Regions from separate parts of the Serratia liquefaciens ATCC 27592 genome, predicted to be linked through region 3. Evidence: predicted binding sites of a transcription regulator. Region 3 holds the regulator's gene; each other region holds the start of a gene.

Region 1 (5,461 bases), 750 kb from region 3:
GGCTATTGAGCGATGTTTCCAGCACGCCGGTCAACAAAGGGGTTAACAGCATCGGCATGTCCATATTAGAATTTGAAGCCGCGATGCAGGGCTACAATACCGCCGGTCAGGTTAAAATAGGTCACGTTGTCAAACCCGGCAGCGCCCATCATACCCTTCAGCGTTTCCTGATCTGGATGCATGCGGATCGACTCAGCGAGGTAACGGTAGCTTTCTGGATCCTTCACCACCAGTTCGCCGATTTTCGGCAACACGTGGAAAGAATAAGCGTCGTAAGCCTTGCTCAACGGGGCCAGCAAGGGTTTGGAGAACTCCAGCACCAACAAACGGCCACCCGGTTTCAACACGCGGAACATGGAGCGCAGTGCCTTGTCTTTGTCAGTGACGTTGCGCAGGCCGAAGGAGATGGTGATGCAGTCAAAATAGTTGTCCGGGAACGGCAGCGCTTCGGCGTTGGCCTGCACATAGCTGACGTTGCCGACAATGCCGCGGTCCCGCAGCTTCTCGCGCCCCATTTTCAGCATGGAATCGTTGATGTCCGCCAGCACCACCTGCCCCTGCTCACCGACCATGCGGGAGAACTTGGCGGCCAGATCACCAGTACCACCGGCCAGATCCAACACACGCTGCCCACGGCGCACGCCGCTGCAATCAATGGTAAAACGCTTCCAGATACGGTGGATACCAAACGACATCAGGTCGTTCATCACGTCATACTTTGCCGCTACCGAATGAAAAACGTCTGCCACCATGGCCTGCTTTTCGTCTCGAGCTACGGTGCGAAAACCGAAATCGGTGGTTTCCTGCGGTTGATCTGCCATTGTCCTGCCTGCTATTCAGTCAATTTAGTGTGGTTGAGTGTACCAGAACCCCACGAAATACCCCACCTCGCCGCGGCTGTCATGCCTGCGATGCGGAGCGTGGTTGCTCTGCGGCGTCGTCATCCTCCGCCCCCGGCAGCGCGTCAATGTCATCTTCGCCCGCTGCCTCGAATTCTTCGTCATGCTGTGCGCTGGCCTGCTGGGCCAGCAGCGGGTTGATAGGCCTTTTCACCTCAACCCCCAGCGCGCGGAACCCCTCGGTCTGGCCGATAAGATTACCACGGCCTTCACTCAGTTTGTTCATCGCCTGGCGATAACTCCCCTGAGCCTTGTCCAGGCTCTGCCCAAGCGCCGACATGTCGTCAACGAACAACCGCATTTTGTCATACAGCCGCGCAGCCCGGTCGGCAATGCGTTGAGCATTCTGGCTCTGATGTTCATAGCGCCACAGGTTGGTGATGGTGCGCAGGGCGACCAGCAAGGTGGTTGGGCTCACCAGCATAATGTTGTGCTTGAGCGCTTCGCTAATCAGCTCCGGCTCACGGTCTATGGCCAAAAGGAAAGCCGGCTCCACCGGTATAAACATCAACACGTAGTCCAGCGAACGCAGGCCGGGCAATTGCTGATAATCCTTACGGCCCAGCAGACGAATATGGCCACGTAGCGAGGCAATATGCTCACTCAGCGCCGTCTCACGCTCCACTTCATCTTCGCTGTTGAAGTAACGTTCATAGGCCACCAGCGACATTTTTGCATCGATCACCACGTCCTTGCCCTGCGGCAGGCGCACGATAACGTCGGGCTGCATCCGACTCTGATGGTCCAGCCGCACGTTGACCTGCGTTTCGTATTCGTGCCCTTCCCGCAGGCCCGAGGCTTCCAGCACCCGACTTAATACCACCTCGCCCCAATTACCCTGGGTTTTATTATCCCCTTTCAGGGCCTTGGTCAGGTTTATGGCCTCACGCGCCATTTGCGCATTAAGCTGCTGCAGGTTGCGTATTTCGTGGGTCAGCGTATGCCGTTCGCGAGCTTCCTGGCCAAAACTGTCCTGCACCTGGCGGCGAAAACCGTCCAGTTGCTCACGCAACGGCAACAGCAGACGATCCAGACTTTGCTTATTTTGCTCATCCACCTTGCGACCGCTGTGTTCAAAAATGCGGTTGGCCAAATTTTCAAACTGGGTGGTGAGACGCTGCTCGCTATTGATCAACAGGCGCTGCTTCTCTTCCGCCGCCATGCGGGTTTCCTCCAGACGGATGGTCACCTCACGCAGCTCGGCTTCTTGGGCGCTGTTCACTTCACGCTGGGCACGCAGTTCCTGGTTCAACAATTCGCACTCGTTGCGCCAGTGATTAAGCTGCTGAAGCTTTTCGTGCCCGGCAGCCAGCTGGCTGTGCAAATTGCGCAGCTCCATATCGTTCTGCCGCATTTGCTGTTCATTGCGCAGGAGCGTCTCTTGCCGGGATGCCGTTTCCTGCTGCGCCTGTTGCAGCGATTGTTCCAGCAGCCGCAGCTCGGTTTCATGCTGCGCATGGGACTGCTGCACCCTCAGGCTGGCGATTAACCAGCCCAACAGCAGGCCTACCGTCACCCCGCCTATACCGTAAACCAAACTGGTATCCACCCTGCCTCCTGTTACACCTGACCGTTCCGGCGTTTTATCCGCCCGCTGCCCGTCACGTTAAGGGGATGCTGTATGGATGTCCAGCCTGATTTCGTCCCGACGGCGCATTATTGCGAACCGCTGCGCAAGTCAGGCAAAGATTAGCCAAACCACTGGCTTAACCACTTGATGCCAAACGCTCCCGGCGCGAGAATGCCGAACGCCCAGATCATCGCCGAAGTAATATTCGCCACCTGAAAATAACGCTGGGGCATACCGCAAATGCCACCAACCAGCGGGACCACGGCGCGCAACGGACCAAAGAAGCGGCCAATGAAAATGCCCAGCACGCCCCAGCGCTCAAAAAACGCATGCCCGCGCGTCAGCAACTGCGGATTACGCGATAGCGGCCACATGTGCGCCACACGATCTTGATAGTGGTAGCCAATCCAGTAAGAAAGCCAGTCACCAAAGAAAGCGCCCGCAGCGGCGGCGGCCCAGATAGGCCAAAAGGCAATGCCGCTTTCGCCAATCAGCGCACCCAGCGCCAGCAAGATCACCGTGGCCGGCAACAGCAGCGACAGGAACGCCAGCGATTCGCCAAACGCCAGGAAGAAGATAATCGGGATGGCCCAGCCTTCGTGCTGACGCACGGTCTCGCTGATCCAGTGGATAATGTCATTGAGGCTCAATACGGGCTCCTGATGCGGGATTTACTGCCCCAAGGATACGCAATGCCAGCCGGCGTCGGTTAAACCCCGGCTAAACATCCACGCGGTTTACTCGAGGTAGAACGCCTGTAGCGCTGCTCGCTGGCTTTGCCCCAGCCCGTATTCCACCTCCAGCCAACGGTCGGTAGAACCGTATTGGTCACGGATGCAACCCAGGGCAGTCATCAGGAACTCTTCTCGGGCGCTAAGCACATAGGCAAACTGCCCCAATGCCGAGTCACTTAAACGAATCGACAGTTGATCCAACATTTGTTCACGGAAGGTCGCCAACGTGGTTTCGGTCAGCAGGTAATCTTCCACCACCGTCGCCTCATCGGCACCCAGTGCGAACAATACCAACGCCGATCCGACCCCCGTGCGGTCCTTACCGACTGCACAGTGCTGGACGATAGCACCGTTGTCGGTATGGCTCAGCAACTGAGTCAACTGTTGGTAGGCCGGATTGCCGAACGGCAGTCGGCGATATAACTCCAGCATAAACGCCCGCGCATCGAAACCGGCCAGCGTTTCGCTGGTCAGTTTTTCCAGGTTGGCATTAACCTCATTGCTCAACGGGTTAGCAGGAAAATGGTGGTAATCCGCGCCCTGCCACAGGATATCGGGCTTGGCCTGCACTTCATCGGGATCGCGGTAATCCAGTACCGATCGCACCGGCACGCCGGCCAGGAAGGCGCAGTCGTTTTCCGTCAAGCGCTCCAGCGACCCGGAACGGAACAGTAATCCTCGCTTGATGCGGCGGCCATCAGCAACGCTGTTACCACCGAGATCGCGAAAGTTAATGCCGCCATCAAGCGGTGCCAATGAAGGATGAAGCAGGATCTGGGCGGTCATAGACGTCCTCGTGTTTATTGTCTGATAAAACGCAACCTGAGAGCCAAGGTAAAACCGGGCTCAACGGGTCAAAGAGGTGGCCAGTAAGATGGCGCTGATGATGATAACCGTAACAGATTACGGCTGAATGGAAAAACGGACCGCGTGGCGGCCCGTTGAATTGCGGAGGGATTACAGCAGGCGACGCGCCGCATCAACCACAATCTGCACCGCTTTGCTCTCGGTGTTTTTCATTGTTTCCGCGTTCGGAATTTCCTGCTGGGTACGGTTAACGATCACACCGGCAACCATACCGGCACGCAGGCCCTGGCTGGCACACATGGTCAGCAACGTGGCGGATTCCATTTCATAGTTCATCACGCCCATCGATTGCCATTCTTCCATCGAGCCTTTGAAACGGCTAACGACGCGCCCGGAGAAGGTATCGTAACGTTCCTGGCCTGGATAGAAGGTGTCGGAAGACGCGGTTACGCCGATGTGCGTGGTCGCGCCTGCTGCCTTGGCAGCTTCGACCAGTGCGGTAGTACAGGCGAAGTCGGCCACCGCCGGGAACTCCATCGGCGCGAAGTGCAGGCTGGCACCGTCCAGACGAACCGCCGCGGTGGTGACCAGAACGTCACCTACATTGATGTCTGACTGGATCGCACCGGTGGTGCCGATACGCAGGAAGGTGCGGATACCCAGCTGTGCCAGCTCTTCAACCGCGATAGACGTCGAAGGACCGCCGATACCGGTGGAACAGACGATCACTGCCTTGCCGTCCAGCTCTGCACGCCAGGAGGTGAATTCACGATGGGAAGCCAGGTGCACCGGATTTTCCATCAGCTTGGCAATTTTCTCTACGCGCTGCGGATCGCCAGGAACGATGGCAAGCTGGGCCCCTTGTAAATCGTTTTTGGTCAGGCCGAGATGGAAAACGTCAGATTGAGACATACGAGACTCCTCATAGATCATGTTTATTGGGAGGAACAAAAAAGTACTCTACTGAAAATCGCCACGCAATTTCGTGACGGCAATCACTACAGACAAAGAAACAGAATGCAATCTACATAACTCTTGTGACTAAAGTCACAAAAATTAGCAAGAAGGCCCGCCTGTTGGCCCCAATAGCCACCAGTCTAGTCGACAAATCGCCCCGCCGGTTTCCCCTGCTACTTGGAGTTTATCAAGGCGATTTGCCAATAAATCCTCTATGCAGTCACAGAAAAATAGCCTTGGTTTGTCGGGGACTTAGCCCGAATAAGCGGAACTAACGCACCTTATGGTACTAATGCAGGTCAACTTGCGTAATAGCATGATAAAAAGACAATAAAAACGCGGTAAAGCCGGATATTTAATCGTTTTTTACAGACTTGACTGAAAATGCTCCACTCGATGCCAATAACGGGTAATCTTTCCTATAGTTAATCGCAGCGCTTTTCTCTATTGATTGCACGGAGACCGCAATGAAAACCGATCATGTGATGACATTA
Region 2 (5,461 bases), 2.3 Mb from region 3:
TTGATACATGCAGAGTCGTAGTTGGTGTCAGGGAGTTTGACATCGCGCGATGACTGTGCAAAAAACAGTCTAAAAGCGGGGGAATTGCCGGGGAAATTCGGCGCAAAGCTGTTATGCTTAATTAAAGTTACGCGGTCACTGAAGAGCTCATGATGAAATATCAGCAACTGGAAAATCTGGAGAGCGGTTGGAAATGGAAGTACCTGGTGAAGAAGCACCGGGAAGGGGAAGCTATTACCCGCCACATTGAAAACAGCGTTGCCCAGGAAGCCATTGAAGAGCTGCTGAAGCTGGAAAATGAGCCGGTAAAAGTGCTGACGTGGATTAGCCACCATATGAATCCGGAACTGGATAACCGGATGAAGCAGACGATCCGCGCACGGCGTAAACGTCATTTTAACGCAGAACACCAACATACGCGTAAAAAATCTATCGATCTGGAGTTTTTGGTTTGGCAGCGTTTGGCTGGCCTGGCTCGTCGCCGTGGCGTGACTTTGTCAGAAACCGTGGTTCAGTTGATTGAAGATGCGGAACGTAAAGAGAAGTATGCCAGTCAGATGTCATCGCTGAAACAGGATTTAAAAGCCATTCTCGGTAAAGACGAACAGTAAGTCCCCGCTCCGTGATTCCTTGAAAGGGGGCACGTAGCCAGTTACGCTGATTTTGAGCGAAAAAAAACCCCGCATAGCGGGGTTTTTTACTAAGAGTGGTAGCTTAGCCTTGTGGCTGAGTTACAACGTCTTTGATACCTTTAACTTCGATCTCTACGCGACGATCTGGTGCCAGGCAATCGATCTGTGCTTTGGTAGCACGGCCAGCTTTGTAGCCACAGGTGTTACCAGTGACGGAATCAGCTTCGCCCATACCACGTGCAGAGATTTTGTCTGAAGGAATACCTTTAGATACCAGGTAGTCAACAACGCTTTGAGCGCGTTTTTCAGACAGTTTCTGGTTGTACTGGTCAGAACCAACGGCGTCGGTGTAACCCAGAACTACAACAGAACCATCTTTAGGATCCATGGAGCTCAGCTGAGTGTACAGCTGATCCAGAGCCTGTTGGCCTTCTGCTTTCAGAGTGGATTTGTTGAAGTTGAACAGCACGTCAGACTTCAGAGTGAAACGCTTGGTTTCAACAACTGGGGCTGGAGCCGGAGCTGGTGCTGGAGCAACAACATCATCCTGACCGAAACGGTAAGAAACACCCAGGCTCAGCATGGTGTTGTCTGGACGTGCGCCGACAGTACCTGCATCACCGATGTTGCTAACGAATTGGTAGTCCAGGCGAGTAGCCCAGTTTTTGGTCAGTGCGTACTCAACACCCACTGCAGCCAGCGGAGAAACGCCAGTGTCGTGGTCGCTCAGACGAGTGCCATTGCCGTAGTTAGCTTTGGAATCTGCACGCCATACCATACCACCCAGACGAGTGTAGATGTCCAGATCGTCGATGATTGGGTAGCTCAGTTTAGCTGCCAGTTGAACGCCCTGTGCTTTGAAAGCACCGTTGTTCACGCTGCCTTTGTAAGGCATACGGCCAAGCCAGTCATAGCCCAGCTCGAAGCCCAGGTATTGGTTCGCCTGGTAACCCAGGAACGCGCCAGCACCCAGTTGATCTTTATGGGTCGGACCATTGCCGATACCATTCTGGTAACCGTTGCCGTAGAAACCAGTGTCATGGTACTGGGACCAGCCCAGTTTAGCACCGGTGTACCAGGTATTATCTTTTGGGGCGGCTTGCGCTACGGTAGCGAAACCAGCCAGTGCCACTGCTAATGCGATAGCTGTCTTTTTCATTTTGCGCCTCGTTATCATCCAAATAGGCAATGAGCTTTAAAGCTGTTTTAAGCCCTTGGTTAAATTCCTTCGCCAAGGTTTGAGCCCTCGTTTGTTACTCGGCCAGTTTATCTGGCGTTATAGAGCAACCTTGGCGATGTAAAGTCTACAACGTGGCGCGAAAGTTACAAGTGTGATGTGATAAAGCTCTAAAAAAAAACGCGGAATCGTACATATTTACTAACATTAACCGGCAAAAAAACGAGCATTTTGACGTTCGTTTTGGGCCGCGGAACCGCAGCCGCACTCGCTTTGCCCCTGATCCCATAAAGGTTCCCTTGAGGAACGATGAAAATGATGGGAAAAATCCTAAATTTACTTAATGATACAAAGAAGAGTGAATTTTTAGGGTGGAACACTGTCCGTGAACCGGGTTTATGTCACGTTGAGGACGCATAATGAACCCATAAGCGTTACCTAATTCTGCCGCACGTCTTAATTTTAGACGATCTTCTTCCGTAAGATCGGGTAACCAGCCGAGTACGACACTGTAATTTCCCGTCAGTAACGCTTTTTCCATCGCTTCGACCGTGTCCAGCGGACTGATTTGGCTCAGCTGCACCACTTTTCCAACCGGCAGGCCGGACTGCTGTAGCCACCGTTTGCTCAGCTTTTGCTGTGGAGTCAGCCATAACAACCAGCGAGATTGCATACCCAACTGTTGCAGCAAAGGCAGCAACAGTTGCGCCACTGCGGGCTGATGCTCGTTGTAAACAAGTTCACTGATAAGGCCATTCTTGTTGCCGGCATCTGTGTTTTCTGCAGCATTGTTCACCGCAAAAGAGGTGTGGCTGAAATGGGTTTTGTAGAGTGATTGAGTACGCATAAAGTATCCCGCCCGTAGTGTCACTGTATGTTTATACAGTACATCCAGTTGCCATTAAGATCAACCCAAATCTTCGTGGCACCTCGCATAATCGCGATCATTTTTTATACGATCAACTTTTATGATTGGCATGACCACGGATAGTGCGTATTTTTCTAATTACTTGTTCGCGTTAGTTTTATTTCATTGATACGGGAAATGATAGAACGGTAACCTACACCAGGAGAACGTTATGAAAGGGACATCAACGGGAAGGATCGCACAGGCCAAAGCCTGTTTTTACGCATTGGGCGGTATCACCACACGCTCACAGTTCGGAGGCTATGGCATACTGGCTGACGGCATCATGTTTGCCGTGATCGCCGAAGGAGAGCTTTATCTCCGCGCTACGGAAGGGCTGGAATCTGTCTTCCGTTCGCGCGGCATGGTCAATATGGTCTACTCCAAACGCGGGGTGCCAATTACCATGCGCTATTACTGGGTGGATGAAGCCATGTGGCGAGACAGGGAGGAGCTGATAGGATTGGCCTGGCAAGCCATCCGGGAGGCTCGGCGGGAGCTTGAGGTTAAAGCTGACAATCAGAGTCGATTAAAAACCTTACCGAATATCGACATCAATATGGAGCGCCTGCTGTGGCGAGCCGGTATTCGTAATGTTTATGATTTACGACTCAATGGGGCTAAGCGCAGCTATCTGAGGCTGTTGCAACAGCAAAAGAATTTAGGGCTACGGGTGCTGCTATCATTGGGTGGGGCCATTGCCGGTTACCATCATGCGGCCTTGCCTTCGCAATTGCGCAGTGAACTGACGCAATGGTTCGAGCGTACCATGATGTTGCTGAGCCACGGTCACAATCCAAAAATAAGGGGCCTGATAAATAGCCCCGAATGATTATACCGATTCACCTATTTGCGCATTAAGCATCGTCAGTTCCGGCAAGAGTTCAATCACCAACCCAATCTGCTGCAGTACCAATTGATCTTTACTTTCCGGCTCCGGCGTTGCGTGTTGAATACGTTCTGCCAAGCTTTCTAATGCCTGAGTGATGCGCCGGTTGTCCTGCTCCTCCTGGTGCAGGGCGCCATCGACATAACAGACAGCATCATTCAGCAGATCCAAGGTTGCAGGGTTATTCAGGCGTTCACGGTGTGCCCCCAACGCCGAGATATAACTTAACAAGGTGTGGTTCAAACACAGCAGACGGAAGGCCGCATCCTGAACGTCTTTATTGGCTTTGGGATCGGCAGACATATTGGAAATCACCGATGCCAGCTCTGCATCACTGTTGTGCGCATCCCGACGAGCAATACGATACGCAAGGCCGTTGTCTTTTCCCTGATGGTATTGCACCAAAATGGCATCCAGATAACGGCAGTTGGCGTTCAGCGTCTTACTGACCACCGTGGGTAATTGCCGGAACTTCCAGTCAGGCCAGATAAAGCTGACTGCGGCCCAAGCGATGGCGCAACCCAGCAGCGTGTCGTAAACGCGCGGTGCGGCGACTTCGAAACCTTCGCCCAGTAGGTTAAAGCACAGCAATACCAGCAGGGTGATAAACATGGTGGCATGTGCGTACTGCACGGTGCGAAAAGCAAAAAACAAAACGCCGCTAATCACAATCAGCACCAGTTGGCCTTCCACCGAGGGCACAAAATAGAGGATTGGCAGCCCGACAAGAATACCGGCCAGTGTGCCGATTATCCTCAAGGCCAGCCTGCGGCGAGTGGCGTTGTAGTTGGGTTGGCAGACAAACAGGCTGGTTAACAGGATCCAATAACCATGCTGCATCCCAGTAAATTGAATAAAGGCATAACCAATACACAGCACCACAGACATGCGAATGGCATGGCGGAACAAGGCCGATTGCGGCGTCAGATGGCGGCTGATGCGCAAGCGAATATCGCTCCAGCCGGTGAGCCGGTCATCCGACAGGCTGTTCTCTTCCACCTGGCCGTTGGCCAATGCCTGTTCGGATTCAATATTTGCCAGCTGTGCGTCAATCGCTCGCAAATTTTTCAACAGGTGCGAAAGCGCCTTGGTCAACTCGCGATTTTCCGGGGTCAGGGTAACGCGAGCCAAAGCTTCATCAATGCGAGCAAAGGCAGGTTCGAAGCGAATGTTATGCTGATACTTTTGCCGCATCAAAATTGACTGGGCCAACTGCTGGCAGGCGCGAGCCTGCATGCTGAGCAAGCGCTGAAAGCGGAACAGGATATCGCTATGACGGAATTGTCGGCTTAGCGCCTGGTATTGAACGTGCGCGGAGCTGGCGCGTTCATGGATGTCCTGCGCAACGAAGTAATAATGCAGTGTCCGGCGGGTGCCTCGTTGGCCGCGATCGCCTTTTAACCGCGTCAGCAATGAAGCTTTGGTTTGGTTGAGGATAGTCACCAGCGTGCTGTTGGCCATGGCAACGTCCATCCAGGGCAGGTCTGCATCCTGTTCGGCGTCGGGATCAAACAGATTGGCTTTGGCGTCCAGATAATTCGCCAACTGGTCGTAACAACGCGCCAGATTTTCCTGTAGAGGACGGATAGGGAAGATCAGATGACCTATCAGCGTCAACAGGTTGTACCACAGGGCACCAATGATCAGCAGCATAGGCTGTTGATACCAGGCGTCATACATCGAAGTGCCGAGCATGGTGTAAACCGCGATCAGCAAGGCACCAAATGCAATGGTGGCGTAACGTTGTCCCAGAGCACCTAGCAGAATAAAGCCACAGGTGGAGGTCGTCAGGCCAAGCGCGAACAGCCAGGGGTAGGGAAACAGCAGTTCAATGGAGGCGGAGGCAACAAAAAAAC
Region 3 (5,461 bases):
GACGGATCATTTCCTCGATCAGCGGTTGCAGCACCTCCGGCAGTTGTTCCTTGTCGTTGTGCAGGAACAGCTCGGCTTTCAGCATCGGGTAAATCAAACCAATCTGGCGCAGCAGTTCAGCGCGAGATACCCGGCGATGGTGCATCACGATGGTGGCAATCAGTGACGGCAGAACCAGCAGGTGATGGATATTGTTGCGGTAATAGGTCATCAGCACCGCCTGCTCGCGCGGCAGAATGATGATATCGCCGATGTTATCCTTCTCCACCTCGAACTTGTTCATGTTCAGCGCGTGATCCAGCAACTCATCCGGCGTTTGAGTCGGCACGGTAACGTCATCGGCATAAGGCACGTTGCGCATCAGTTGCAGATAGCATTCCAACTGTTCAAGCAACTGCTCGCGGGTCAACGAGCGCTGGCGAGAAGCCAGTAACGCCGTGGAACACAGGTTCATGGCGTTGGCCGCTGCGGCATTGTTGATGCGCACCATAATCTTGGCCGCCAGATCGTTGACCGTCGGCGTCAGCCAGCTTGGGCGCTGGGATTCGATCGGGTCAATCGATTCGCGCCACTGCGGCACATTCTGGTTCAGGTAGGTGGTCAACGGCAGGGGATCGCCGAAGTTCACGTAGCCCTGGCCGAGATTACGCAGTTTGCGCAGGCCGCGCAGCATCTGCAGCAGGCTCTCTTTTTCCTTGGTGGCGCCACGCAGCTCTTTGGCGTAGGTTCCCACTTCCATCACGTGCTCGTAACCGATGTAGATCGGCACTAGCGTGATAGGGCGGGCCCCGCCGCGCAGCATCGCCTGAATGGTCATCGACAGGGTGCCGGTCTTCGGCTCCAGCAAACGCCCGGTACGGGAACGCCCACCTTCGACAAAGTACTCGACCGAGTAACCGCGGGTAAACAGCTCGCCGAGGTATTCACGGAACACCGTCGAGTACAGCTTGTTGCCTTTGAAGGTCCGGCGGATAAAGAACGCGCCCAGGCGGCGGAAGATCGGCCCGGCCGGCCAGAAGTTGAGGTTAATACCGGCAGCAATGTGCGGCGGCACCAGGCCCTGGTGGTACAACACATAGGACAACAGCAGATAGTCCATGTGGCTGCGGTGACAGGGTACATACACGATCTCGTGGCCGTCCTGCGCCAGCTGACGTACGCGTTCGGCGTTGGTGACGTTGATGCCCTGATACAAGCGGTTCCAGGTCCAGCTCAGCACACGGTCGGAAAGGCGCACCGTCTCGTAAGAGAAGTCGGCGGCAATCTCTTCCATCAATGCAATGGCATTTTGCTGGGCTTTTTCGTGGGAGATCTTTTTACTGCGCGCTTCGTCTTCGACCGCTTTTTCGATCGCTTTGGACGCCAACAGCTTGTTGAACAGGTCCTGACGGGCCGGCAGGCTTGGGCCTACGGCAGCCAGACGCTGACGCGAGAAGTGCATCCGGGCTACGCGAGCCAGCTTTTGCGCGATGATCTTGTCCGTACCGTGCTCGGTCGCCATGCGGCGCAGCGAAACGGTATTGGAGAAGCGCACAAAGCTATCGCGGCCGAGCCACAGCACGGCAAAGAATTTCTGCACGCCATTTAGCAAGCGCAGATGCGGTGTGCCGTGGCCTTCGCGCCCCGGAGAGCGGCCAAACATCACCGAAACCGGCAGCATCTGAATATCGAGATCCGGGTTACTGCGGTGCAGATCCAGATAGTCGTGGAACAGTTTTACCGACTCTTCTTTCGGCGTGTAGTAGCGGAATACGCGCGGGCCGTCGTGAATAAACACGTGGCTGGGCAGCACGGTGCCGTCTATTTCCAGCGGTTCGAGAGGATCGGGCAAATCCTGCGCCAGGCACTGGGTGCGCAGCGTCAGTAAATCCGCCTTGGAATTATAAGGTAAAACATACAAAATCGGCCGTGAGGGATCCAACCCTAACTCCGTGACCGGATCTGAAGGGATAACCTTACTTCTTACCAACAATTTGAGTGGTAAATTCAATAGTTTATAATAAATTTTACGCCAACCTGACATAACAACGTGAAGCCTCTTGTTAGCAATGCGCCGCAAGCATACCAGAAACCGGGTAGCAGATCTGTGGTGTTGGAAAACCGGGAGCCGTGAGCGCTTCCTGGCCTAGACTGTTTAATTATGACTTACCTCTGCGAAAGGCACTAAAAACATGACGAACCAAGCAACCGGCTTGACCCGTATTATTAAAGCCGCCGGCTACTCTTATAAAGGTTTTTCCGCTGCCTGGCAGCACGAAGCGGCGTTCCGCCAGGAGTTGGTGGTGACCGTGCTGGCTATCATACTGGCGATTTGGCTGGACGTGGGTGCGATAGCGCGCATTTTACTGATTGGGTCGGTGGTGCTGGTGATGATTGTCGAGATGCTCAACAGCGCGATTGAGGCGATTGTTGACCGGGTGGGGACCGAGTATCACGAGCTGTCCGGCCGGGCCAAGGATATGGGGTCGGCGGCAGTTTTGCTGGCGGTTATTTTGGCGCTGTTTGTTTGGGGCACGGTGCTGTGGCAGCACTTTGTCTGAGCAGAGCAAGCTCGTTGCGATCCGGGTCGCTAATCCCTGATTTTTATTCATTCTTCGGTTCCCAAGCCGCACTTACCTGTATATACTCACAGCAAGACTGTATAAACAAACAGGGGGCGGAATGAAAGCACTAACTACCAGACAGCAAGAGGTCTATGATCTGATTCGCGATCATATTTCGTCCACTGGCATGCCGCCGACGCGTGCCGAGATCGCCATGCGTCTGGGGTTCCGTTCGCCAAATGCCGCAGAAGAACATCTGAAAGCGCTGGCGCGTAAAGGCGTCATCGAAATCGTCTCCGGCGCTTCGCGCGGCATTCGGTTGCTGATGGAAGATGAAGAGGGTTTACCGCTGATTGGCCGCGTGGCTGCCGGTGAGCCGCTGCTGGCGCAGCAGCATATCGAAGGTCACTACAAGGTGGATCCTTCCCTGTTCAAACCGAGCGCGGATTTCCTGCTGCGGGTTAACGGCATGTCGATGCGTGATATCGGTATTCTGGACGGTGACCTGCTGGCGGTGCATAAAACTCAGGACGTGCGTAATGGCCAGGTGGTTGTGGCGCGCATCGAAGATGAAGTTACGGTCAAGCGGCTGAAAAAGCACGGTAACGTGGTTGAGCTGCTACCGGAAAACAGTGAATTCCAGCCGATTGTGGTTGATCTGCGTCAGCAGAACTTCACCATTGAAGGCTTGGCGGTCGGCGTGATCCGCAACGGCGACTGGGTTTAACCCATAAGCCTGCACGCTGCCCTTTGATTTAAATCGCCCCAGCTCTGGGGCGATGTCATTTCTGATCGATTAAAACCGCATTGCCACGGGAACATTTCACTATGCGCCTGCTCTCCGCCTTCACCAGCGATACCGATAAAGCCTTGTGGCGCCTGGCGCTGCCCATGATCTTCTCCAATATCACCGTGCCGTTGCTTGGGCTGGTGGATACCGCAGTGATCGGTCACCTCGACAGCCCTGTTTATCTGGGCGGTGTGGCGGTGGGAGCGATGGCGACCAGCTTCCTGTTCATGCTGTTGTTGTTCCTGCGTATGAGCACCACCGGTCTGACTGCGCAGGCTCTGGGCGCACAAAACCCACAGGGATTGGCGCGCGCCTTTATGCAACCGCTGCTGCTGGCGGCGTTGGCCGGTGTGGCCATTGTCTTGCTGCGCCATCCGCTGATCGAACTGGCGCTGAAAATCGTCGGTGGCGACGAGGCGGTGCTGGAGCAGGCCCGATTATTCCTCGAGATCCGCTGGCTGAGCGCGCCGGCGGCATTGGCGAACATGGTTATCCTGGGCTGGCTGCTTGGCGTGCAATACGTACGTGCGCCGGTGATCCTGCTGATTGTCGGCAACTTATTGAATATTGTACTGGATATCTGGCTGGTGATGGGGCTGGGCTGGAACGTGCAAGGTGCGGCGACGGCGACCGCTATTTCTGAGTATGCCACGCTGCTGCTGGGCTTATGGCTGTCCTGGCGGGTCATGCGCCTACGTGGCATTTCCATGCCGATGCTGCGCACTGCTTGGCGCGGTAACCTGCGGCGTTTGCTGGCGCTGAACCGCGACATTATGCTGCGTTCCCTGCTGCTGCAGCTGTGTTTCGCTTCTTTGACCATCTTCGGTGCCCGGCTTGGCGGCGAAGTAGTGGCGGTGAATGCGGTGCTGATGAACTTACTGACCTTTACCGCCTATGCGCTCGACGGTTTTGCCTACGCGGTTGAAGCGCATTCTGGCCATGCCTATGGCGCGCGCGACGATAGCCAACTGCGCAAGGTGTGGCGTGCGGCTTGCCGACAAGCCTGTCTGGTCGCGTTGGCCTTTGGCCTGGTTTATGCCGTTGCCGGTCAGCATATTATCGCCGCCTTGACCTCGTTACCGGAACTGCGTGCGCTGGCCGGCCACTATCTGCCGTGGCAGGTGGTGCTGCCATTGGTGGGCGTATGGTGCTATTTGCTGGACGGCATGTTTATTGGCGCCACCCGAGGAGCAGAAATGCGCAACAGCATGGCAGTGGCAGCGGCCGGCTATGGTTTAACGCTGCTGACCGTACCCGTCTTGGGCAATCATGGTTTATGGCTGGCGCTGGCGGTCTTTCTTTCTCTGCGCGGCATCGCGCTCGGCTGGATTTGGCACCGCCACAGGCTGCGCGGTACCTGGTTTGCCGCGGATCCAACGGCTCACAATGAGACGTTATCATAAAATTAACTAATGTTTTTTATTCATATTGAGTTACATATTATCGCGTCGATTTAGTCCCGCTTACTGACTGTTATTTCGGGTGTTTTACTGCATTTTGTTAGTTTGTTGAATTTTTATTCTGGTTTTTTGTTTTTTATCGATATCTGTTGCTATAGTTAATCATGTGGCTGGCGGAATGAATTGGAATGACATTCCCTTCATTTTAGGTCAATTGACCATGATTATTACTCAGTTAAGCCCAGCGACAAGTTTTTAAAACTGACTAATCACAGGTAACGGAGAGGTTATGAACAAAGATCAAGCCGACGGTAACTGGAAGCAGTTTAAAGGGAAAGTAAAGGAAAAATGGGGCAAGCTGACCGATGATGATTTGACGGTCATTGAAGGGAAACGCGAACAGCTTGTCGGTAAAATTCAGGAACGCTACGGCTACCAGAAAGAGGCGGCCGAGAAAGAAGTGAAATCCTGGGAAGACCACAACAAGTATCGCTGGTAGTGCGATAGGCCGCAGCGGATTGCGGCCGTAAACTATGCTGATGGCCAGGCGTTTCAATCCCCTTGACGCTATGGCCGAAGGTACAGGGAGGTACCTGATACCCTCTTATTTCTTCTTGATAGCGATGCTGTGATCGTGTTCGCCGCAATCATGTTTGCTATCGCAGGCTTCTACCTCAACGCAACCCTCACACAGGCCATGGGCTTCTACCACGCTGTGACGCAGGGCA
Region 4 (5,461 bases), 1.4 Mb from region 3:
GCGATATCCTGCCGACTGAACTGTCGCACATCAACAAGCGTGAAGCGAAAGAGGGTTGCCGCCTGGCCTGTCAGGTGAACGTGAAGCAAAACCTGAAAATCGAGCTGCCGGAAGAAATCTTTGGCGTGAAGAAGTGGGAGTGCGAAGTTATCTCCAACGATAACAAAGCCACCTTTATCAAAGAGCTGAAGCTGAAAATTCCTGACGGTGAAGATGTGCCGTTCCGTGCCGGTGGTTTTATTCAGATCGAGGCGCCGGTGCACGACATCAGCTATGCCGATTTCGATGTGCCGGAGGAGTACCGCGGCGACTGGGACAAATTCAACCTGTTCTGCTATCGCTCAGTGGTGAATGACACCACGGTGCGCGCCTATTCCATGGCGAACTATCCGGATGAAAAGGGCATTATCATGCTCAACGTGCGTATCGCTACGCCACCGCCGCGCGATCCTGACGTGCCGCCGGGCATTATGTCTTCCTATATCTGGTCGCTGAAGGCCGGTGACAAGGTGACCATCTCCGGGCCGTTCGGCGAGTTCTTTGCCAAGGATACCGACGCCGAAATGATCTTTATCGGCGGTGGTGCCGGCATGGCACCGATGCGTTCACACATCTTTGACCAGCTCAATCGCCTGAAGTCCAAGCGCAAAATCACCTTCTGGTACGGCGCGCGTTCGCTGCGTGAGATGTTCTACGAGGACGATTTCAATCGGTTGCAGGAAGAGAATGAAAACTTTACCTGGCACGTGGCGCTTTCCGATCCGCAGCCAGAGGATAACTGGACGGGTTACACCGGCTTTATCCATAATGTTCTGTTGGAAAACTATCTGCGCAACCACCCGGCGCCGGAAGACTGCGAATTCTACATGTGCGGTCCGCCAATGATGAACGCCGCGGTGATCAAGATGCTGAAAGATCTGGGCGTCGAAGACGAAAATATCATGCTGGATGACTTTGGTGGCTAAATGCGCGTAGGGGCAATGAAGGGCTGGATGACGACGGTGGTGCTGAGCGCCACCCTGTTATTGACCGGTTGCGGGCCGGAGCAGGTGAATCTCGATGGTAAAACCATGGGGACCTCCTATTCGATCCGCTACGTCACCGGCGACGATACGCCGTCCGCCGCCAAGATACAGGCGGAGATCGACAAACGGTTGGAGTTGGTGAACGACCAAATGTCCACCTATCGTCCTGGCTCGGAACTGAGCCGCTTCAACGCCAGTCGCGCAGTGGATAAACCCTTCCCGGTGTCGGCCGCGACGGCAGAAGTGGTGCTGGAGGCGCTGCGTATCAACCGCGTTACTGACGGCGCGCTGGACGTGACCGTCGGGCCGTTGGTTAACCTGTGGGGCTTCGGGCCTGAAGGGCGGCCGGACAAGGTGCCGAGCGCCGCCGCACTGGAGCAGCGCCGCGCCTGGACTGGCATCGACAAGCTGTCGGTACAGGGCAACGCGTTGGTCAAACGCATTCCGGAGCTGTATGTCGATCTTTCCTCGATTGCCAAGGGTTACGGGGTGGATGTGATTGCCCAGTACCTGCAGTCGCAGCAGGTGAAAAATTACATGGTCGATATTGGCGGCGAGGTGCGCACTCGCGGCCACAACGGTGAGAATAAACCGTGGCGTATCGCCATTGAGCGGCCGACCGCCGGCATGGAGCAGAAAGCGCAATTGGTGATCCAACCCGGTGAGATGTCGATAGCTACCTCGGGGGATTACCGTAACTATTTCGAACAGGATGGCGTGCGGTATTCGCATACTATAGATCCGATCACCGGCCGGCCGATCCATCACCACCTGGTGTCGGTCACGGTGTTGAGCCCAACCTGCATGGCGGCAGACGGTTTGTCGACCGGATTAAACGTACTGGGGCCGGAACGCGGCATGGCATTGGCGAACCTGATGGGGATCCCGGTGTTCATGATTGTGAAAACTGCCACCGGTTTTGAAGAGCGCTACTCTGAGGCGTTTAAACCCTATTTGAACAAGCACTCGTGAGGTCGCTATGTTGACGGTATTTGTCGCCACCTTCGTGTTGTTTCTGCTGATTGTCGGCGGTATGTCCCTGGGCTACGTGTTTAAACGTAAAAGCCTGCAGGGCAGCTGCGGCGGCATTACGGCGCTGGGGATGGATAAGGTCTGCGACTGTCCGGAACCTTGCGATGCGCGGAAAAAACGCCTGGAGAAAGAGGCGTTGCGCCAGCAGCAGTTGGAAAAGCACCGGATTATCTGACTTGGAAAAGCATCGGATTATCTGACTACAAGGGGCGCATGCAGCGCCCCTTTTTTTATCGGTTATTTGGCCTGGCGAAAGTTTTTCGCATCGGCCGGTGAGTTGACCATCACCCCGTCTACCCCAAGCGCCAGCGCCTGCTGGTAGTCTGCCGGGGTGTTAATACCAAACAGAATGATGTGCGCTGGGCCTTGCGAACGGAAGCAGTCGATCGATTCTTTATCCCAGGTCAGAAACGCCTTGGAGCGCCCCTCGCCCAGGGTAAATTTCTCCACCACTTCCACTTCCCGTTTCAGTTCCAACCCGTACCAGCGTGGCTTCTGGTTATCCGGCTTCAGTTCGCACAGGTGTGACAGGCTGATATTCGCCAGCAGGTCGCGGGTTTCATCGCGGGTTTCGAAACGCTTGATAGCCGGCGGTAGCGCCTGCAAATATTTGGCATCGGTGGAGTAGACGCGAGTGCGGTTCAGGCTGTCGGTTTTTTCCAGGGTTGCCAGCAAGGTTTTACCGAACTGGGCCGGATTGGCATCCGGTGACTTGATGTCCAGATAGAAATTGACCTTGGGGAAGTCGTTTAGTATCTCATCCAGTCGAGGAATGCCAATGCCTTTCCCCCGGAACGGGTGCGTTTCCCCTTTGGCGAATGACCAGCCGGCGTCAACTTTCGCCAGTTGTTCGGCGGTGTAAGCGGAGACCAGGCCCTGTTGGTTGGTCAGCGCTTTCAGGTCTGAAGGACGGTATAGCACGATGACGCCGTCTTTGGATTCCTGCAGCGTGATCCAAATGGCGTCGGCGCCGTTTTTCAGTGCGGTTTCAATTGCGACGCGAGTGTTTTCAGGTGCGTCGGCAGTGCCACCGCGGTGCGCAATAATGGCAGGGGCTGCGCTCGCGGCAAGGGATATCAGGGATAATGCTGAAGCGAATAAATAGACCGATAATGCTTTCATGTAGGGCACCTTCCTGTGCAAGGTTTATTGTTATCAATAACTGAGGCGATTAATTTGCCACAGCGTACTATTCAAAAATTACGCTTTTTTAACAAGTCGAAGATAATTGGGTGAAACCCTGTTTTATCCGAGCTGATCCGAGTTTTGCCGAGGCTTGAGCTTTCCATTATTGGCTGTATACTTATACAGTATTATTGGAGGGGCGATGCGTAAAATCATTCATGTCGATATGGACTGCTTCTTCGCGGCGGTAGAAATGCGCGACGATCCCAGCCTGCGCGATATTCCGTTGGCGATTGGTGGCAGCGCCGACCGGCGTGGGGTGATCAGCACCGCCAACTATCCTGCACGTCGCTATGGCGTACACAGTGCCATGTCGACGGCGATGGCGCTCAAGCTTTGCCCGCACCTTAAGCTGCTGCCCGGCCGCATGGCGGCGTACAAGGAAGCCTCGCTGCATATCCGTGAAATTTTTGCCCGCTACACCCCGTTGATCGAACCGCTGTCTCTGGATGAAGCCTATCTGGACGTCACTGACTGCAGCCAGTGCAACGGCTCGGCGACGCTGATCGCCGAACAAATCCGCCAGGCGATAGCCGATGAACTGAACCTCACCGCGTCTGCCGGTGTCGCGCCCATCAAATTCCTCGCCAAAATCGCCTCGGAGCTGAATAAGCCGAACGGCCAATACGTCATTACCCCGGCGCAGGTTCCCGCGTTTTTACAGCAACTGCCGTTGAGTAAAATCCCGGGCGTGGGAAAAGTGACCGCCAAACGGTTGGAAGAAGTGGGGTTGATCACCTGCGCCGACGTGCAGCAGTACGATCTGGCAGCGTTGTTAAAGCGCTTTGGCAAATTTGGCCGCGTTCTTTGGGAACGCTGTCAGGGCATCGATCTGCGGGAGGTTTCGCCAGAGCGGCTGCGCAAGTCGGTGGGGGTAGAACGCACGCTGGCGGAGGACATTCATGCCTGGGAAGAGTGCGAAGCGCTGATCGTCGACAAACTGTATCCGGAACTGGAAATGCGCTTGCGCAAGGTAAAACCGGATCTGCATATCGCCCGCCAAGGCGTAAAGCTGAAGTTTCAGGATTTCCAGCAAACAACCCAGGAACACGTTTGGCCAGTACTGAATAAAGAGGATTTGATCAATGTAGCGCGTCAGGCATGGAGCGAAAGGCGCGAAGGGCGTGGGGTGCGGCTGGTAGGCTTGCACGTGACGCTGCTGGATCCGCAGCTAGAGCGCCAGCTGTTGCTGCCGTGGGAATAGCAAGGGCGCAATGCAATATTGCGCCCTTGCTTGCACAGCACGGTATTTTTTAGGGTTCAGTACACCGAACCCGGCAAATTACGCGCGCTCTGGGATAGCCTTCAGCAGTGCCGTCAGCAGTTTCCAGTACAGGCCCACGCTTTCGATATGCACCTGCTCATCCGGCGAGTGCGGCCCGGTGATGGTCGGCCCAATCGACACCATATCCATATTCGGGTACGGCTTTTTAAACAGGCCGCATTCCAGCCCCGCGTGGATCACCATGATGTTTGGCGTCTTGTTGAACAGATCCTGATAGATCTCGCGTACCAAATGCATGACCGGTGAGTCAGCGTCCGGTTGCCAGCCAGGGTAGCCGCCTTTCGGGGCCACTTTGGCATTGGCCAACTGGCCCAGCGCGGTCAGCATGCCGACCACGTAATCTTTACCGCTGTCGATCAACGAACGGATCAGGCAGATGATTTCTGCTTCGCTGTCGCTGGTGGTCACTACGCCCACGTTCAGTGAGGTTTCCACCACGCCTTTCACCGCGTCGCTCATGCGGATCACACCGTTTGGCGTGCCGTTGAGCAGTGCCAGGAAACGCTGTTGGCTGTCTGCGGTCATGGCCTGAGACGTGCTGGTGGTTGGCTCCAGCAGAACGGTGATGTTCTTCTCTTTAGCGGACAGCTCATTTTGCAGGGTGGCCAGGAACGCCTGGCTCAGTGCTTTGAGCTCATCGGCCTTAGCTGCCGGTACGGCAACCACGGCAGAAGCTTCACGCGGGATGGCGTTGCGCAGGGTGCCGCCGTTCAGGTCCAGTACGCGCAGATTCAACGCCGCGGCATTATCGAACAGGAAGCGCGCCAGCAGTTTGTTGGCGTTGCCCAGACCGACGTGAATATCCGCGCCGGAGTGGCCGCCTTTCAGGCCTTTGATCGTCAGCTTCAGGGTCTGGTAACCGGCCGGTACGGCTTCACGCTGCAGCGGCAGGGTGGTGATGAAATCAATACCGCCGGCGCAACCCATGTAGATC

Evidence for each region. Region 3 encodes LexA, which represses DNA repair genes until DNA is damaged. Its sites were predicted from a motif close to TNCTGTATGTACATACAGNA; they were not measured.
Region 1: the regulator LexA is predicted to act here: its motif matches at 2,515-2,534, upstream of rmuC (DNA recombination protein RmuC).
Region 2: the regulator LexA is predicted to act here: its motif matches at 2,678-2,697, upstream of sulA (SOS-induced cell division inhibitor SulA).
Region 4: the regulator LexA is predicted to act here: its motif matches at 3,351-3,370, upstream of dinB (DNA polymerase IV).

What each region holds. Positions count from the first base shown of each region.
Region 1 is NC_021741.1:239,672-245,132, reverse strand. Features, by position in the region: gene ubiJ (ubiquinone biosynthesis protein UbiJ) at 1-52, opposite strand, end outside; gene ubiE (bifunctional demethylmenaquinone methyltransferase/2-methoxy-6-polyprenyl-1,4-benzoquinol methylase UbiE) at 66-821, opposite strand; gene rmuC (DNA recombination protein RmuC) at 901-2,448, opposite strand; gene M495_RS01085 (DedA family protein) at 2,589-3,119, opposite strand; gene M495_RS01080 (tyrosine-protein phosphatase) at 3,207-3,989, opposite strand; gene udp (uridine phosphorylase) at 4,161-4,922, opposite strand; gene M495_RS01070 (dienelactone hydrolase family protein) at 5,435-5,461, shown strand, end outside.
Region 2 is NC_021741.1:1,780,783-1,786,243, forward strand. Features, by position in the region: gene matP (macrodomain Ter protein MatP) at 153-611, shown strand; gene ompA (porin OmpA) at 715-1,791, opposite strand; gene sulA (SOS-induced cell division inhibitor SulA) at 2,150-2,656, opposite strand; gene M495_RS08215 (TfoX/Sxy family DNA transformation protein) at 2,889-3,548, shown strand; gene yccS (YccS family putative transporter) at 3,549-5,461, opposite strand, start outside.
Region 3 is NC_021741.1:4,725,870-4,731,330, reverse strand. Features, by position in the region: gene plsB (glycerol-3-phosphate 1-O-acyltransferase PlsB) at 1-2,023, opposite strand, end outside; gene M495_RS22030 (diacylglycerol kinase) at 2,172-2,540, shown strand; gene lexA (transcriptional repressor LexA) at 2,662-3,270, shown strand; gene dinF (MATE family efflux transporter DinF) at 3,372-4,736, shown strand; gene M495_RS22015 (CsbD family protein) at 5,023-5,232, shown strand; gene zur (zinc uptake transcriptional repressor Zur) at 5,338-5,461, opposite strand, start outside.
Region 4 is NC_021741.1:875,838-881,298, forward strand. Features, by position in the region: gene nqrF (NADH:ubiquinone reductase (Na(+)-transporting) subunit F) at 1-965, shown strand, start outside; gene M495_RS04045 (FAD:protein FMN transferase) at 966-1,997, shown strand; gene nqrM ((Na+)-NQR maturation NqrM) at 2,005-2,232, shown strand; gene M495_RS04055 (glycerophosphodiester phosphodiesterase family protein) at 2,295-3,179, opposite strand; gene dinB (DNA polymerase IV) at 3,385-4,446, shown strand; gene pepD (beta-Ala-His dipeptidase) at 4,525-5,461, opposite strand, start outside.